Regions from separate parts of the Thermoanaerobacter siderophilus SR4 genome, predicted to be linked through region 2. Evidence: predicted binding sites of a transcription regulator. Region 2 holds the regulator's gene; the other holds the start of a gene.

Region 1 (3,387 bases), 1.2 Mb from region 2:
ATCGTATTCGTAAGTTTTATTATCGTTTATTGCAATTACTCCTGCAAAATTAATAAGTTTTATCTTTTTTATTTCATTAACTAAATCTTGAGTAAAAGTAGCAATGCCACACTCTCTTGGTGGATAAGTGCTCAAAAATGCTACATTTCTCCCCAATACGCTCATCATATCACGCCCCCTTCTTAGTTTGTTTAGTATTAAGTTGTCAACGTAGTACTTGCCAATCTATTAGCTGTAAACACTGTATTTTTAACTTCCATATTCACCTCTACTATACATTCTGAAGTGACAACTGCATTCTCTAATCTTGCAAACCTGCGCACTTTTACATTATCCCACAATACACTTTGTGATACTTTGCTCTCTTGACCTATTCGACAGTTATTCCCAATTACTGTATACGGACCAACTGTAGCATAGGCATCAATTTCAGTATTATTTCCAATATAAGCAGGTCCTATCACTTTTGCGGTAGGATGAATTTTAACATTGTCTCCTAAAATTATACCTCTTGAGGAAGTAGTACTTACAAATTTTGATTTTCCTTTTAAAATGTCCTCATGAACTTTTTTGTATTTATCTATTGTACCTATATCTATCCAGTAGCCGTTAAATTTATAAATAGCCATTCTATACCCTTTTTCCAAAAGTTTGGGATATGTCTCCCTCTCTACAGATACTACTGTATTTTCAGGAATTTCTTTTAACACCTCAGGTTCAAATACATATACTCCTGCGTTAATATACTTAGAATTACTCTCGCCTAGTTTGGGCTTTTCTTTGAAAGCAGTTATAAAGCCTTTTTCATCAAATTCTATAACTCCGTACTGAGAAGTATCTCTTACTTCAATAGATGCAATAGTTACTTGAGCTCTTCTTCTCTTGTGGTATTTTATCAAATCTGCATAGTCAATATCACTGACGATATCAGAGTTTAAAATGAGGAAAGTATCATCAAAAAATTTTTCGGCGTTTTTTATTGCCCCACCAGTCCCCAAAGGAGATTCTTCTGTAATATAGTGTATTTTTACACCTAAGTCCTCTTTTGGCTTGAAGTAATCTTCAATGTACTGAGACTTATAATAAGTACTTATTACAACTTCATCTACTCCACTTTTTTTAAGGTTTAAAATAATCCTTTCTAAAAGAGGTCTTCCCATGATAGGAACCATTGGTTTTGGCAGGTCATCTGTAAGAGGTCTTAGCCTTGTTCCCAAACCTCCTGCCAATAACAACGCCTTCATAAAAGACCCCTCCTTTATGAAGTTTTTCAAAAATTAACCTTAAAAACAAAAGAAGGGCGTGATACAAGTGATATAATTTATAAGAACGATAAGAACTAAGAAGAGGAGAAATATATTAGCACTCTTGAAATTCGGCTGCTAATAAGTATTATAATTAATCCTTTTTGGCATGTCAAGTACTTTTCTGTAAATAAAAACAGGCCTTTTAAAAGCCTGCTAAAATTTGATATCTTTCATCTCTAATATCGCCACGCCTATAACAGTATCCGCGCCCCCATAATAAACGTAAATAGTATCATCTTTTACTGCATTACCACAACTAAATACAACATTAGGAATGTATCCTTCTTTTTCCCACTGTAGTTCTGGCTCTAAGATAGGTTCTTTTTGCCTTGCAATAATCTTTGATGGATCTTCTAAATCTAAAAGGACTGCTCCCAATCTATATACATTATTGTCATCAGCTGCATGGTATATCAAAAACCAACCATCTTTTGTCCTAATAGGCGGCCCTCCAATTCCGACTCTCGCACTTTCCCACGTTCCAGGAATTGGCTTAATGATAGGCTTATGGTCATACCAATTTTTTAAATCTTCTGAAAAGGCAATCCATATATCTGGATACCTTCTATGAAGCATCACATACTTTCCATTGATTTTTTCAGGAAATAAAGAGGCGTCTTTATTAGGTTCATCTAAAACTACTCCTTTTCTCTCCCAATCTATAAGGTTTTTGGAGGTAGCCAAACAAATCCTATAGTCATCATGAAACCTGTCCCCAAAACCTGTGTACATCATATAATAAATGCCGTCAATTTTGACTATCCTTGGGTCTTCTAATCCTCTGAGCTCTTGTTCTGTCTCATTGCTCATCACTGGTTTGTCTAATCTCATAAAATTAATCCCGTCTTTGCTAACTGCATACCCCAGGCGAGAAGTATATTTCCCATATTTGGCGTGAGGTCCAATGTCAGTAGCCCTATAAATCAAGTGAAACAGTCCATTGTCATAAATTGCTGCAGTATTAAAAACTGCTGCTCTTTCCCATTCATTTTCTGCTTTTGGCATCAATACTGGCTTATCTGATAATCTCTTTAATTTTATCACTCCATACACTCCTTTTAAAATTTTACTTTTTCTTTTTCAATGGCTGCTACACCTATATGGGTATCTGCTGCTCCGTAATACACGTAATACATGTCATTCACTTCAACTGCTCCACAGCTAAATACCACATTAGGCACAAGCCCATTTATTTCCCAATCCAACTCTGGCTCTAAAATAGGCTCTTTTTGTCTCGCAACAACCTTTGATGGGTCCTTTAAGTCTAAAAGAGCTGCACCAAGTCTGTACACATTGTTGTCATCCACCCCGTGATATATTAAAAGCCATCCATCTTCTCTTTTTATAGGAGGTCCTGCTATGCCAATTTTCTTTGACTCCCATGTGTAAGGTTTAGGGGACATTATAATCTTATGGTCATACCAATTTACTAAATCATCAGAATAAGCAATCCAAATATCGGGCATTCTTCTATGGAAAAGCACATACTTTCCATCTATTTTTTCGGACAAAAGCGCCGCATCTTTATTGGGTTCATCAAGAACAATTCTATGTCCTTTCCAATTTTTTAAATCATCAGACCAAACCATACATATTCTAAAATCCAGCCAGTCCCTTCCTCCAAAACCTGTATAGAGCATGTAATACTTGTCGTCAATTTTTGTAATTCTTGGGTCTTCTACTCCCCACGCTTCTTGTGGGGGGTCCCCCACTAAAACAGGCTTGTCAAATCTTTCAAAATTTATACCATCTTCGCTTACAGCATACCCAATTGAGGATACAAATTTATATTTTTCTTCTGGCTTTTCAGTATTCAAAACAAATTTATTATTAGAGGCTCTGTAAAACAAGTGGAATTTATTATCTTCATATATTACTGCTGCATTAAAAACAGCCTCCTTTTCCCATTCATGCTCTTTTATTGGCGACAATATAGGTTTGTTACTAAGTCTTGTTAGCCTGAACATCTTTATACCCCCTTTTCCAGCAAAATTGCAACTACTCCATTAGCCTCTATTGTGAAATTTTCTAAATTAATCTGCCTTCCGCTGATTAAATCTTGTATTTTCTCATTATTTTT
Region 2 (3,387 bases):
CAATGCCATCCTGTCACTTCTTAAGTCAATTCCATATTCTTTTTTGAAGTTGTCAGCAAGCCAATCTATTATCCTTTGGTCGAAGTCATCCCCACCCAAATGGTTATTGCCACTTGTAGCCAAAACTTCAAATACTCCATCTCCTATTTCCAAAATAGAAACATCAAAAGTACCGCCACCTAAGTCATAAACCATTATCTTTTGATTTCCTTCTTTGTCAAGTCCATATGCCAAAGCAGCAGCTGTCGGCTCATTTATTATTCTCAAAACCTCAAGACCTGCAATCCTACCTGCGTCTTTTGTAGCCTGCCTTTGGCTGTCATTGAAATAAGCAGGAACAGTAATTACCGCCTGTGTAACTTTTTCGCCCAAGTAAGCTTCTGCATCAGCCTTAAGCTTTTGCAAAATCATTGCAGAAATCTCTTGAGGTGTATACTCTTTATCGTCAATTTTTACTTTGTAATCAGTTCCCATGTGTCTTTTTATAGACATTATAGTCCTGTCAGGATTTACAATTGCCTGCCTTTTTGCAACTTGCCCTACTAACCTTTCTCCTTCTTTAGTAAAAGCGACGACTGAAGGCGTAGTACGAGCTCCTTCTGCGTTAGGTATTACTACAGGTTGGCCTCCTTCCATAACAGCAACACAAGAAAATGTAGTTCCTAAGTCAATTCCTATAACTTTCCCCATATTTTTCAACCTCCTTTTTATTTTGCTACTTTAACCAAACTTGGTCTTATTACTTTATCTTTTAGATAATACCCTTTTTGGAAAACTTCAATAATTTCATTTGGTTGCTTTCCTTCTACCTCTTCCTGCATTACAGCATGGTGTTTATAGGGGTCAAAAATCTGCCCCTCTGCTTCAATTTCTTTCACACCAAATTTATCCAATATTTTTTAAACTGCCTGTAAATTAATTCTATCCCTTCTTTTAGAGAATTATAATCTCCACTGCTTGCCAAAGCTCTTTCAAAATTATCCATAATAGTCAAAAGTTCTAAAATCACTGTTTCTTGCCCGTAATCGATCATCTCAGCTTTTTCTTTTTCTATTCTTTTTCTGTAATTTTCAAATTCTGCTTTCAATCTTTGTGCAATATCTAAATATTCTTGAGCTTCAGCCTCTTTTTGCTGAAGTTTTTGCTTTAATTCCTCTATTTCATCAACCGTTTGTTGCTTATGCTCCTGCTGTGTTTGTTCTTCCTCTTCAGGAGGCCCTTCCATTTGTTCATTTGATTCTAAATTATTTACATCCTTTTCCTCCTCTTTGTTAATTTCTTTTTCCATCTCTTCCACTTATATCACCTCGTTATATTTCATCATTGTATATACTCGACAAAAGATTTGAAAGCTCTTTTGTCATCATATTGATTTCGTTAATCAACCTTCTATAATCCATTCTTGTAGGTCCTATAATTCCTATTGTACCCACCACACGACCGTTAATCTTATAAGTGGTTTTTATTACGCTTAAGTCTTTCATCTCTTCAAACTTGTTTTCACTTCCTATTCTCACATCTATAAAATCTACTTCAGGCTCTAAAACTTCGTTCAATAACGACTTGTTGTCCAAAAGATTGAAAAAATTTTTTGCTTTGCCTAAATCCTTGTATTCAGGAAAATCTAAAATATGGAAAGTTCCATCCGCATAAATGTCCGTTTCTTGTAACTGCTTCAAGCTCAAAAGTATAGTGTTTATCAATTCGTCGGCTATAAAAGCTACCTCTCCCAACATCTGCCTTAAATCTTTTTGTAAAAACTCAAAAATATCTTTTTCGCTTTTGCCAGCAATTTTGTCATTTAACAAATTGTTTAAAAACTCAAAGATAGTTCTATCTACATTTTGGCATAAATTTAGCAAGTAATTTTTTACAATTCCTGTGTCTGTCACTACTAAAAAGATCATTTTATTAGAAGCAACAGGTATAAGTTGGATTTTCCTTATTCTATCAGGGTTCAACTTTGGCATTTTAGCAACTGTAGTATGGTGAGTTATGTTAGCCAAAATTCTTGCATATTTCTTTACAATTTCATCAAATTCTGCTATTATTTCCTCGCGAGTATTATAGCTAATTGGAGGGTCATTGTTTATATAATTTCGAAGAATGCTGTCTACATAAAATCTATATCCTTTATCTGAAGGTATTCTTCCTGCGGAAGTATGAGGTTGCTCCAAATATCCCATTTCTTCTAAATCCGCCATTTCGTTTCTTATAGTAGCAGAACTTAGTCCTATATTGTACTTCTTAGCTATTGTTCTCGACCCTATTGGCTCTGCCGTCATAATATAATCAGTAATAACCGCATATAGTATTTTTTTCTTCCTATCATCTAACGGCATTTTCACCACCCCATGTATTATTAGCACTCTACTCGATTGAGTGCTAATTCATGTTTTTAAAATACCACTCTTATAATTTTTTGTCAATACTCATTTAGGGCAGAAATTCTTCAAAAATGACGTTAGAGACATCAATACCCCTCTCGGTAAGTTTTGCACACTCATTATCAATCTCAATTAGACCTTCATTTAAGTATTTTTGTATTACTTTTTTGTAAAATTCAAACAAACTGATACCAAATCTTTTCTTAAAATCCTTGTCACACACTCCTTTTGTCATTCTCATTCCTAAAAACATAAACTCAGCCATTCTATCTTCTTTTGCCAACTTTATTTTTTCCTTAACTGCACTTTTTCTTTCTAAAATGCTCTTAATATAGTCTTTTATATTTTCAATATTACTATATCTCACACCCTCCATATAAGAATGGGCTCCTGCACCAAATCCCAAATAATTTTTGCATTCCCAGTATAAAATATTGTGGCGACATTCAAATGTGGGCAATGCAAAATTAGATATTTCGTAATGGTGATAACCTTTTTCTTTTAAAAACTCTATACCCCAATGATACATTTTAAGCTCTTCTTCCTCATCAACTATAGGCAACTGACCCTTTTCATAAAGTCTGTAAAAGGAGGTGTTAGGTTCTAAAATCAAGCTATAAGTAGAAACATGCGTCGGCTGTAATTTTACTACTTCTTTTAAAGTTTCTTGCCACTCTTTAAAGGTTTGAGTAGGAAGAGCATACATCAGGTCAATATTTATATTGCCAAAGAACTTTTTCACTAACTCATAATTTTCAAAAAAATCTTCTATTGTATGAATTCTACCTATATATTTTAAAAGCCTATTTTGAAAAGCTTGAAGTCCAATACTTACTCGGTTTATCCCGTTGTCTTTATAAATTTTTAGTTTTTCTTCAGTTATAAGGCCGGGATTCATTTCAATAGTAATTTCGCAACCATCAAGTATTTTATAATTTTTAAATACAGACTTCAATATCCTCTCTATATAAGAAGGAGGCAAAAGGTTAGGGGTCCCTCC

What was found. Region 2 encodes HrcA, which represses chaperone genes, less so after heat shock. Its sites were predicted from a motif close to ATTAGCACTCANNNNNNNTGAGTGCTAAT; they were not measured.
Region 1: the regulator HrcA is predicted to act here: its motif matches at 1,359-1,387, upstream of THESIDRAFT1_RS06425 (nucleotidyltransferase family protein).

What each region holds. Positions count from the first base shown of each region.
Region 1 covers NZ_CM001486.1:1,322,335-1,325,721, reverse strand. The annotation lists gene THESIDRAFT1_RS06430 (glycosyltransferase family 4 protein) at 1-168, opposite strand, end outside; gene THESIDRAFT1_RS06425 (nucleotidyltransferase family protein) at 198-1,244, opposite strand; gene THESIDRAFT1_RS06420 (beta-1,2-mannobiose phosphorylase) at 1,461-2,351, opposite strand; gene THESIDRAFT1_RS06415 (beta-1,2-mannobiose phosphorylase) at 2,366-3,274, opposite strand; gene THESIDRAFT1_RS06410 (beta-galactosidase trimerization domain-containing protein) at 3,277-3,387, opposite strand, start outside.
Region 2 covers NZ_CM001486.1:2,505,448-2,508,834, forward strand. The annotation lists gene dnaK (molecular chaperone DnaK) at 1-690, opposite strand, end outside; partial or broken gene grpE (nucleotide exchange factor GrpE) at 708-1,288, opposite strand; gene hrcA (heat-inducible transcriptional repressor HrcA) at 1,311-2,342, opposite strand; gene hemW (radical SAM family heme chaperone HemW) at 2,437-3,387, opposite strand, start outside.